DNA from 2 places in the Clostridium pasteurianum DSM 525 genome. Region 1 is predicted to be linked to the other one. Evidence: riboswitches for the same ligand, from Rfam matches in the RefSeq annotation. Region 1 holds a riboswitch; the other holds the start of a gene.
What was found. A riboswitch is a leader RNA that binds a small molecule or an ion and turns the genes downstream of it on or off. The one in region 1 is predicted to bind lysine.
Positions count from the first base shown of each region.

Region 1 (6,172 bases):
ATAAAAGTTGCTGCCACTAAAATTGTTAAGCCTAAAAGTATATTTATATATAGAAATTTCCAACTTGCAGCAGTAGAAATTATTAATATGGGATTTGCTCCAGCTGGCGGATGAAGTATATCCAGAAAAATCATTAAAAATATTGTAATCCCCACTGCAATAGAAATTACCAAATAGGAATTCCCGAAAAAATACAACATAAGTAGTCCTGTTAATGCACTAATAATGTGGCTTCCAATTAAATTTTTAGGTTTGGCTAAAGGGCTGTGCCTTAATCCAAATAATAAAACAGCACTTGCGCCAAAAGGTGCAATTAATATAGGATTATTTAGTATAATGCCCGCCATTGAAATAATAAAAATAGCCGAAGTCCCTGCCAAACCACTAACTAATGACTTTTTTAATTTATTTTTACTTAACTCCATTTTAAAACTAATACCTGCCCTTCTAAATAAAATTCATATTTATATGTAAAATTTACTGATAATTTATTGAATTCATCTTATATTTATATTAACATAAGATTATATATTAGTATAATTGAATTATTAGAATTTATAGTTCAAATTTATTGAAGTTTGGAGATTAACTATGGAACTTAGAAACCTAATAACCTTCTATAAAATTACAAAGGTAAAGAGTTTTATAAAAGCTGCAAAGGAACTTGGATATGCCCAATCTACTATTACGACTCAAATACAGCTTCTTGAACAGGAGCTTGGAGTAAAGCTCTTTGAAAGAGTTGGTAAGAACATGAATTTGACTTCCAACGGACTTGCTTTTCTTGAATATGCTGAAAAAATTATAAATCTTACTGAAGAAGCTAAAAAAGCAGTAAGTAACACAAATATACCTGAAGGCACTTTAAAGATTGGTGTGGTTGAATCCCTTTGCACAATAAAACTTCCAAAGATACTAAAAAACTATCATTTAAAATATCCTGAAGTAGAAATAATTATTAAAGTAGGCACTTGCCAGGATCTATACAATATGCTTAAAAATAATACAATTGACTTGGCTCTGGTTTTAGGTGAGCCCATTGAAGATTCAGATCTAAATTCATATATGTCCAGTAAGGAAGATATGCTGCTTTTAGCTTCTCCCTTAAATAGGTTGGCAAATAAAAAGAATCTAAGCATAAGAGATATTGCAAAAGAACCATTGATCCTTACAGAAAATGGCTGCAGTTATAGAAATGTATTTATTTCAATGTTCTATAAAGAAAATATTCAGCCCAAATTGTCCTTAGAAATAGGCAGTATAGAAACCATTAAAACCTTCGTTATGAGCAATCTTGGAATTACTTTTTTACCTGCCATGTCTGTAAACAATGAACTTCAGGGAAAAAAATTAGTGAAATTAGACTTGATTGATTATAAGTTTAATATAAGAACTCAACTGCTATATCATAAAAATAAATGGATATCCGCAGCTATGAAGGCTTTTATATCTGACCTATCACCAAAACAATGAGTGCTGTAAATAAAAGAATAAACTGTACTCTGTAATATATTCACAACAAAAGTCTGTGTAGATTACGAGGTACAGTTTACTTTTTAATAAAAAACAGATTATTATAATACTTTATCCTAAGATGGAATTTTATACATAATAGGTTTCTTTGGCATAACCTTGTCTATTTTTTCTGCTAGAACTTCTGATATCTCCATTAATGGAAGTCTTATTTCCTGAGATTTTATTAATCCAGCTTTGTATAGACAATATTTAATTGGTGCTGGATTAGGTTCTTCAAATAAAAGTGGAATAATATTAGCCACTTCTTTCCATATTTCAAAGGCTTTTAAGTGATTATTTTCTCTAACTCTTTTATAGACTTCAATATACTTCTCCGTATCCATATGAGCTGATGCCAGTATTCCACCATCTCCTCCCAGCATCAAAGTACTGTAGAAAAAGGCATCTTCCCCTGTAAGTATTGAAAAATCACTATCTTCAGGACGATTTAATAATAAATCAGTAGTCTGTTTAAAATCCCCACAGGCATCCTTTATACCCACTACATTTTTAAATTCTGCCAGTCTTCTGATTGTATCATTTTCAATATTTCTGCCAGTTCTGTAAGGTATATTGTAAAGTACTATATCAAGATCAGTGGATTGTGAAATTCTCCTGAAATGTTCATATATTCCCCTTTGATCTGGTCTATTATAATATGGACATACAGATAAAATCCCTTTAATATGGTACTTTTCAAACATTTTTATATCTTTTGCCATTTTTTCGGTATTATTACCACCAAAGCCTACGTATATAGGTAATTTTTTTTCATTGTATTCTACAGTTTTTTCTAACACAGATTCATATTCAGACTCGGATAGGGTAGGAGTTTCCCCTGTAGTTCCAAGAGGTATAAATCCAGCTATATCCATATTTGAATAATGCTCTATCATATTTTTATAGGATTCAAAATCAACTTGTCCATTTTGGAATGGAGTAATAATTGGTAATAAAACACCCTCAATTTTCATATTATACCTACTTTCCTCTTACCATGGCAAATTTAAAGTCACAAAAACTAACAGCAAAGGAACACCTTTGCTGTTAGTATTATAAATTCAATATTAACGCACGTGAACCTTGTAGCTCTCCACTATAAATAGTGACAGTTTTGCATATATTTTATACAAACCCAGAAAGTAGCCCTGCCAGACTTACTTCCTTCGGCTGTAACCCCTTTCTGCATCCTTCATCGCCTGCAAGCTATGGACACATACTAATAATCACAGCACCTCTACCCTAGGTAAGAATTCAATTTTTAATAATAGTATATCATATATTACTGAAAAATCAAGATATCATAGAAATTTATATTTCAAGTTGGATATCATAATAAAAATCATATTCACTCATTTCACAGAGTTTTATACTATTGATTATATAATATTGATGGTATTATAATATACATGAAGTAAAATATAACACCCTTGTTAATACCAATAAAAATAATGTTTTATAGGTTTTCCCAATAAAACTCAAATGACCTAAATACATTACATAAGGAGCTATTTAAAATTGATTAGTGAACAAGTAAATTCAGTTAAAAAACAAAAAATAAGGGCATACTTGCCTCATATTAAACCAGAATCCTTTTTTCTAGGAATACTTCTTGCCCTAGTTGGAGGTTTTCTAGATGCATATACCTATATTGGACGAGGAGGTATTTTCGCTAATGCTCAGACAGGTAATTTGGTCTTAGTTGCAGTAGAAGCTGTTAATAGAAATTACAAACTGGCTTTAATAAAATCCCTGCCTATTTTTGCATTTATAATAGGAGTACTGTTTTCAGAAACCCTTAATAAAAATTCTTCTAATTTTTTAACAAAAAACCACTATCGCACTATTTTAATTATTGAAATAATACTGCTTTTTATTGTAGGATTTATGCCCTATGGCAATTTAGATGTGGTAGTAACTACTGCTATTTCTTTTGTTGCTTCACTGCAATATTCTACCTTTAAAAAATTAGTGGATTCCCCCTATGCCTCTACCATGTGCACCGGTAACTTACGTTCTGCCTCACTGGCACTGCATACTGCTTTTACAAAAAAGGATCCTGCTGCATCAGTAAAATCCTTTCGTTATTTTACAATTGTAATATTCTTTATAATAGGAGCCTTTTTCGGTGGATTTGTAACTTCTCACTTAAAAGCTAAAGCAGTATGGGTCAGTATAATTTTACTGATATTTTGCCTTGTTTTTCTACACATAGAGAGGAATGATGCAGCTTCTAAAAGTTAGGAAAGTTTTCAATAAACTCATGGCCAGTATCCAATGATATTTACTCCGCTATCTCCCTTATAGTAGAAACTCCTGCAGTAAAAAAGGCTGCTGCAAATAGAAGCAGTATTCCTATATCAGGAAGAATTGAAATAAGACCTTTATTCTCTATAACTACATCTGTAAGGGCGGATACTGCCCAGCTTTGAGGGACAAAATAAGCTATACGCTTTAAAAAGTCAGGAAAATACTCAAGAGGCATATAGGAACCTCCTACCATACAACTTATCTGAACCACCATCTGACATACCATAGATGCATTACTGGCGGTTTTTACAATTCTGCACAGCAGTACTCCAAGACCAAGTACTACAAGTATAAGGGCTGTAAAAAATACAAATAATGAAAGGATAGAATTCCCCCAATTTACCTTAAACAATAGAGAAGTACTTCCAACCATAAGTATTACCTGAAGCCATCCTATTAATAAAAAAGCTACTACAAAAGAAGCCATTATGGCAAATTTACTATTAGGAGCAGTAAAACTTCTTTTTAAGGTTTTATCATCTCTTCTTGCTATTATTTCATTGACTATAAATAATACCGTAAACATCATAAAACTTACACAAAGATTAATGGTAATTTGATTTCCCAGGGGATTTTTATTATCCTTTACTACTGTTTTTGAGGAAGTCGTTACTTTATTTAGAGCTGTTTCCTTTGAAATTTCCATGGAGATATCCTTTGCTTCTGTAGTCTTTCCCTTTAAACTTGATGCTATTTCTTTTGAAATAATTCTTTCATTTATAAAATAATTTATCTTACTATCCGCAGTTAAGGTTACGTTTCCTATATTCAGCTTTAAAATACTTATATTAGGATCAGCTCCCTTTTCAATACTTTCAGAAAATTTTTCAGGTATTATTACTGCTTCAGAAGTAACATTATGGGAAACCCTATACTCTGCCTCTTCTTTACTGGTGGTATAAACACTAAAATTCCCAGAAGACTGAAATTCCTTTATGAGTTCTTGTCCAAGATTCCCTTTATCCTTATTCACGAAATCAATATAAATTTTATCACTACTACTAGTATTTTCACTTCCCCTATTAAAAAATGTAACTATGCACATAACCACCATAGGCATTAAAAGTGTAAGAAAAAGTACATTTTTGTTTGCTATCATTCTTTTTAAATTAAGTAAGGTCAATCTTAAAATCTGCATTGTGCTTTCCTCCTAATATTCATGTTTTATTTTTACAGCACCAAGTAAAATAACCATAGCCGATATAACTAACATTACAGCAATTATTTGAAATAGATAAGCAAAACTATCTCCCAGCATATTACTGGTATAAAGATTATTAATCCAATAATTAACAGTGAAATGAGATATTCTTCTCATGAATTCAGGATAATAGTCTGCCGGAGAAAAGCTTCCTGAAAATATTGACATTATAGCTGCCAGAAAACTAAACACTACAGATAGCACATTTACATTTCTAAACAGTACCATAAGCAAAGCTGTAATGGCTGATATGATAACTGCATGAGTTATCATTATAGGAATAAGATTTAAATAGTTGCCAAAATTTACTCCTATAAATAAAATTGAAACTGCTAAAAAGCAGATCATTTGAACTAAAGATATAGAAAAAACCGCCAAAAGCTTTCCAAAATAGAAGGATAACTTACTGGTAGCCGTTGAATATATACGGCTTACAGTGCCTTCTTCTCTTTCCTTTAATACAGTAATTGCCTGAGTTAATGCAATAAATAAGCTGAACATTATTAGCATATTGGGAGCAAACTGCTGTTTATAGTTCAAAAGCTTAGCCTTTGGGAGAGAAGTATAAGTAACATAAGTTTTACTTAAATTTGCTTCTATTAATGGTGTTATATCCTTAAACATCTTCTCAGTTGCGACTTCATCCTTTAAATTTTTCATAATTACACTATAAACACTTCTATTCATATTTAAATAAGAGCAGTATACCTTTACTATGTCATATACTATTTCACCTTTTACACCAGCAGAAGGTGACTGCAAAACCTGAATGGAAGCCTCTTTGTTATTACCAATATTGCTGGAGAAATCCTTTGGAATAACTATAGCCGCTGTATAGTTTCCTTTAATCAAATCACTATTTATATTATCTAAACTGGACAGATTATTTAAATTTACAATTTTACTGAGCTTATCTCCCCTTAGAATCTGCTCCAAGGGTTTTGATTCAGGACTTTTATCCATATCTATATACGCAACCTGAAATTTATCAATAGTTCTATCTGGATCTAATATCTTTTTATACATATTCCCATACATAAAAGAGAATATAAAAGGGGCAATGAGGAAAACAAAAATATACACCTTAATATTAACTAAAAATAATTTCAATGAATTCATAAATATACTTATAGTTTTCATGTTCAT
Region 1 covers NZ_CP009268.1:962,785-968,956, reverse strand. Annotated here, with positions in the region: gene CLPA_RS04290 (HPP family protein) at 1-425, opposite strand, end outside; gene CLPA_RS04285 (LysR family transcriptional regulator) at 592-1,473, shown strand; gene dapA (4-hydroxy-tetrahydrodipicolinate synthase) at 1,590-2,489, opposite strand; lysine riboswitch at 2,594-2,763, opposite strand; gene CLPA_RS04275 (YoaK family protein) at 3,034-3,759, shown strand; gene CLPA_RS20035 (ABC transporter permease) at 3,800-4,963, opposite strand; gene CLPA_RS04265 (ABC transporter permease) at 4,976-6,166, opposite strand.

Region 2 (6,172 bases), 1.2 Mb from region 1:
TCATTAGGAGAACCAGATAAATTTAATAAAGTCATTGAATTAATGGGACTTGGTTTTCAGGATGCTGAAATATCAGAGGACGGGAAATATATTTATTTTAATAACAGCAGGAGTACCGGAACAGGAAGTTCAATTAATAGCATAATAAGACTTGATACAACTAAAAATACTTATTACAAGCTATTTCAGGAGAAACAGGACTCTGGATATTTTGCTGTTAGATATAATTATAAATTGGGGCTGATTTACTATGAGTATCCTAATGAGAATACAAAAACAGGTAATGGGCGTATGTATTTTTTAGGTACTATAAAGGATGGGAAGCTAAAAGCTATTGAAAATATTTCTCCAGGGGAAACGACGGATATGACACCAGGCTTAGCAGATATAATATACAATGGAAAAGGTGATAAATTTATTTTTAGAGTGTATTTTTTTCAAAAAGGTAATAGTGTTAAGGGCAAAACTTATATTTATGCTGTGACAAAATAAATCTTATGAAGCGACTCAGATGAAGGAATATTTATTTTTAAAGGAATTGATAAGGTTGTTCATACTTTCTTTGAGGAGTTCCTCATGTAACTAATGAAGTGTATAGAGACTATTTAAAGGCTGTTGAAAATAATAGTCGAAGGTTGTAATATAAATGAGGTTTCATCTATATTACAACCTTCAATTTTTAAATAACAATCATTTATTTTTTAGTAAAGTAATATTACTTAGTATAAATAACCTTCTCTATATAAAAGTTCAGCAGTTAGAAGTGCTCCACCTGCTGCACCACGTAGTGCGTTGTGAGATAGACATACAAATTTATAGTCGAATACAGTATCTTCTCTAAGCCTTCCTATAGTTACTCCCATTCCCTTTTCTAATTCTCTGTCAAGCTTTGGTTGTGGTCTGAAATCATCTTCAAAATAAGTTAAGAAGTTTTCAGGAGCAGTTGGAAGCTCTAAAGTTTGAGGTTTTCCTTTAAAGTTCTTAAAGTGTTCAAGCATAACCTCTTTTGAAGGTTTCTTTTCAAAGGAAACAAATACAGCAGCCATATGACCATCAGCTACAGGTACTCTTAAACACTGAGAAGTTATTGTTGGATTGTTAGCACAAACTATTTTATTGTCTTCAATATGACCCCATACTTTTAGAGGTTCTTTTTCGCTCTTATCTTCTTCGCCAGGAATATAAGGGATAACATTATCAAGTATTTCAGGAAATTCTTTAAAAGTTTTTCCGCTTCCTGATATGGCCTGATAAGTACATACAAGTATTTTTGTTGGTTTATATTCTAAAAGTGCACTTAGTGCAGGTACATAACTTTGTATTGAACAATTTGGCTTAGCAGTGATAAAACCTTTTTTTGTTCCAAGTCTTTCTTTTTGTTTATCGATTATTTTAAGATGATCTGGGTTTACTTCAGGGATAACAACAGGAACATCTTCAGTAAATCTATGAGCAGAATTGTTTGATACTACAGGTATTTCGTGTTTTGCATAAGTTTCTTCTATTTTTCTTATTTCATCTTTAGGCATATCTACTGCACAGAACACAAAGTCTACTTCTTTAGCAATTTCATCTATTTCATAAATATCTTTTACAACTATATCTTTAATATAATCGGGCATAGGTATACTAAGCTTCCATCTGTCTTTTACAGTGTCATAATATTTTTTGCCAGCAGAACGTTTGCTTGCTGCAACAGCTGCAACTTCAAAGTAAGGATGATTATTAAGAAGAGTTACAAACCTTTGTCCAACAAGACCAGTACCTCCAAGTAAACCTACTTTTAATTTTTTGTTCATTATAAAATCCCTCCAGAATGAATGTTATTAAAAAATAAAAGCCAAGGCTAACCCCAAGGCTTTTCTATTCACACAAATTACATAAGAATAAAAGTTGCTCAGGATAGCTCTCCACAAAATTGTGACAGTTATACATATATTATATGCACAACCAGCAATATAGTCTCAAAGCATTAACTATATAACTTCGGCGATGATTCCTTTCACATTGTTTCATAGTGCTTATCTCCACAAAGGTACTCTTAAGCATCGCGCCTCTATCTCTAACATTCGTATATTATTATTACAAGTAACATTGTACACTAAAAAGTAGTAATAAGCAAATATTTATTAATAATTTATCCATGTAAAATGTTGGATGAAATCTAAATATTTATGTTAAATATCTATTTACATAACGTATAAATTTCATATAATTAAAAATAAAGAAATAAATTTTAATTATATGAAATTTATTGATTAGACTTAAGGAAGAGAGGTGAAGTTTTATCAAAAATATCCAGTGGCTAATATAGTTGGTGTACCCTTTGGAACTTTTATTGGACAGCAATGGGGGTAGTTTACAAGTTTAAGCATATAAAAATTTGTATTTTTAAATTTTTAGCAAATGCATTTATTTGAAAATAAAATTATTGAATTACAAGATTGTCATCCCATATATCCAAAATATAAAAAGCCATTTGGTATGGAAAACGTTCTTCCAAGGTAGATAAATCACTATGAAGTAATTCCTTTATTTTTCGAATGCGATAATTGATAGTATTTCTATGTGAAAAGGTCTCATCAGCAACTTTTTGAACGCTGGCATTATACTTAATATATAAGCGTAAAGTGGTCAAATAGTCAGATTTATGTGCCTGATCATAGACAATAATTGGTGATAGAATATCTTTATAGTACTCTTCTAAAATGTTCATATCTTTTATAGAAAGCAGAATTTTATATATGCCAATATTATCGAATAGTCGAATGGGATGCTCTCCTTTCATAGAAACCATTAGGGCAGCATAAGCTTGCTGATAGCTCTTGGTAAGGTTCCTAACCCCTTTCACAATACTGCCAATGCCAATATAGGGCTGGCAGTTGCTAGACTGCTTAATCAGTTTAATATGCAGGGATTTCATAAGTTCTACAATATCATTTTTAGGTGAATCCTGGAGGATTAGCATCATTCTTTTCTTGTAATAAAACAAAGTATAATTATAGGTTAAATGATTGATGTTGTTACGACAGAGAATCTCAATGTGTTGTAAAAATGCATAGTTGTTTTGTAATTGTTTAGCAACATTTATTAATATGCAGCAATAGTTGCTATCTAATTGAAAATTATGAGCTTTTAAAGTATGCTCGTAAGTATAAGTGTCCTCAGGTTTAGTTAATATATACGTAAAGGCATCTTTCAAACTTTGTTTAATAGTTTCATTATGAAAGATACGTGTACAATAGTCTCTGGTTAACTCAGCAATATGTACATCCCAGGGCATAGTAAATAGAGGAAAAGATTCTTTGTTACAAAGGTCAATTACTGAATTAGGAATTGAATGTATATACTTGCCGTTATTAATTATTAATCCGCAAGAATGATGACCTATCAAAGATTTTATAAATTGGATTAGCCATTGTTCACCACTATATCCTAATCCAGTGGTTATAATTAACTCGCTTTCCTTTAAAAAAGAAAAATTATTAATATCCTCAAGTAGATAAACCCAATTCATAATGTTGGAAAGACCTTTGTTACCTGCAAGTAATTTCAAATGAAAGGCATACTTAGTATCTTCATAAACAGTTTGTAGATTAATCATAGCTTATTTCCTCCTGATGCTTGTATTCTATCATAATAAAATTAGTTTATCCAGCACAAAAAATCACTATAATAGTAGGCTGTATGACCGTTGATATTGTATTTTACTGTGTTAGAATATATTTAATCAAGTGATAATTATACAGAATAATGAAGTTTATACTTTTTTTGTTATAAGAGTGAGGGGGAATTTTTATGCTAAGAACAGAGTTACCAAGAATTATTACAGAAACAGTACCAGGACCAAAAGCACACGTAGTGATAAGAGAAAGAAAAGAAAACATTCCGAATGCTATTAAATGCTTATATCCTGTCGTTATTAAACGGGGAGAAGACGCCATGATAGAAGATGTAGATGGAAACCATTTTCTAGATTGGATTGGCGGTGTAGGTGTGCTGAATATTGGTTTTAGTCATCCAGAAATTATTGAAGCAGTAAAGGTTCAATCTGAGAAATATTTTCATGGAATGGCCAATGTGGTAACCCACGAAGGATATGTGGAATTGGCAAAGAAAATGAACGAAATTGTTCCTGTAAAAGGAGAAAAGAAGAAAACCTATTTTGCAAACAGTGGTGCAGAAGCTGATGAGAATGCAGTTAAAGTTGCAAAATCTTACACAAAAAGAAATAATATTATAGTTTTTTCAGGAGCTTTTCATGGAAGAACTATGTTGACTATGGCTATGACGTCTAAAAAAGCTTATGTAATTGGCATGGGGCCTTTCCCAGATGGTGTATATCGTGCTGAATTCCCTTATCTTTATAGAAAACCAAAGGGCATGAATGATGAAGATGCTATTGCGTATTATGTGGAACGTTTAGAGAAAATATTTGAAGAGTGTTCTCCAGCGGATAATGTAGCAGCCATTGTAGTAGAGCCACTGCAAGGAGAAGGCGGATTTATTCCAGCTCCTATTGAATGGGTGAAAGCAGTGCGTCAAATCTGTGATAAATATGGGATTTTATTAATTGCAGATGAGGTACAAACAGGTTTTTGTCGTACTGGTAAGATGTTTGCATCTGAATATTGGGCAGAGGCGGGTGCAGCACCAGATATTCTAGCCACTGCTAAATCAATAGCTGCAGGACTTCCTCTAAGTGCAATTACTGCAAGAGCAGAGATAATGGATGGGGTTACATCAGGAGTAATTGGTGGAACGTTTTGTGGTAATGCATGGCCTGTGCCTCTGCACTAAAAACTATTGAAATTATGGAAAGAGATCACTTGGAAAATAGATCCATGCAAATTGGAAAAAAAGTAATGGATACATACCACAAATGGATGGAAAAATATCAGGTGATTGGAGATATAAGAGGTCTGGGTGGAATGGTTGGACTTGAATTTGTAACAGATCAAGAAAGCAAAACTCCAAATGCGCCACTGGTAAGTGCGGTAGTTGCAGAATGTGTTCAAAATGGATTAATGGTAGAAAGTGCAGGTATCTATGGAAATGTCATTCGATTTTTAGCACCACTAGTAATTACTGATGAGCAGTTAGAAGCAGGACTAGCAATATTAGAAGACGCTATTGTAAAATGTATGTAACTCATAAGGAGGATGCCGTGAAAGAATTTAAAGTAGTTCCTATTATAAGACAATATGAAGAAAGTAAAAGCTTTTGTGAGGATTTTGCAATAGGAAGAGGAGATCTGGTTATTACCAGTGAGTCTACCTATTATAATTATTTTGAAAACCAAATGGAAGGTGCCTTGGTTATCTTTAGAGGAAATTACCAAAAGGGAGAGCCCTCTGATGAGATGGTGGAGAAGATATATGAAGATGTGAAAGATTATACCTATAGAAGAGTATTTGCAATTGGAGGCGGTTCAGTTCTCGATGTAGCTAAACTATTTGCATTGAGAACAATTACGCCAGTAGTGGATTTGTTTGAGAAAAAGATAGATATAAAAAAGACTAAAAAGTTAATTTTGGTGCCTACCACTTGTGGAACTGGAAGTGAAGTGACTAATATTTCAATTTTAGAGTTAAAGTCCAGACATACCAAGATGGGATTGGCAGTAGATGAATTATATGCAGATTATGCCGTACTGATTCCGGAGTTACTAAATAATCTTCCATTTTCCTTTTTTGCAACCAGTTCTATCGATGCTCTTATCCACGCAGTAGAGTCCTATATGTCTCCAAAAGCTTCTTTGATGACTGAGATTTACTCTATAAAAGCAATAAATATTATATTAAAAGGATATCAAATTATTGCCAAGAATGGTCCAGAGGCCAGAAAGGATATTCTTACCGATTTTTTAATAGCCAGTACCTATGCTGGAATTGCCTTTGGTAATGCAGGGTGTGCTGCTGTACATGCCATGAGTTATCCTTTGGGTTCAACTTACCATGTACCCCATGGAGAGGCAAACTATGCTATTTTTACTGGTGTATACTATATGTATCAAAAGCTACAACCAGTAGGCAAAATAGAAGAACTAAATAAAATATTAAGTAATCTTTTAGAATGCTCTACAGATACGGTATATGAGAAGTTAGAAGAATTGCTTAATCATATTATACAGAAAAAGTCACTTCGTGAATATGGAATGAAGAAGTGCGAA
Region 2 covers NZ_CP009268.1:4,156,406-4,162,577, reverse strand. Annotated here, with positions in the region: gene CLPA_RS19010 (hypothetical protein) at 1-492, shown strand, start outside; gene asd (aspartate-semialdehyde dehydrogenase) at 720-1,799, opposite strand; lysine riboswitch at 1,896-2,067, opposite strand; gene CLPA_RS19000 (PucR family transcriptional regulator) at 2,429-3,604, opposite strand; partial or broken gene CLPA_RS18995 (aspartate aminotransferase family protein) at 3,799-5,150, shown strand; gene CLPA_RS18990 (4-hydroxybutyrate dehydrogenase) at 5,168-6,172, shown strand, end outside.
Region 2: another riboswitch for lysine. It lies ahead of asd (aspartate-semialdehyde dehydrogenase); the one in region 1 lies ahead of dapA (4-hydroxy-tetrahydrodipicolinate synthase).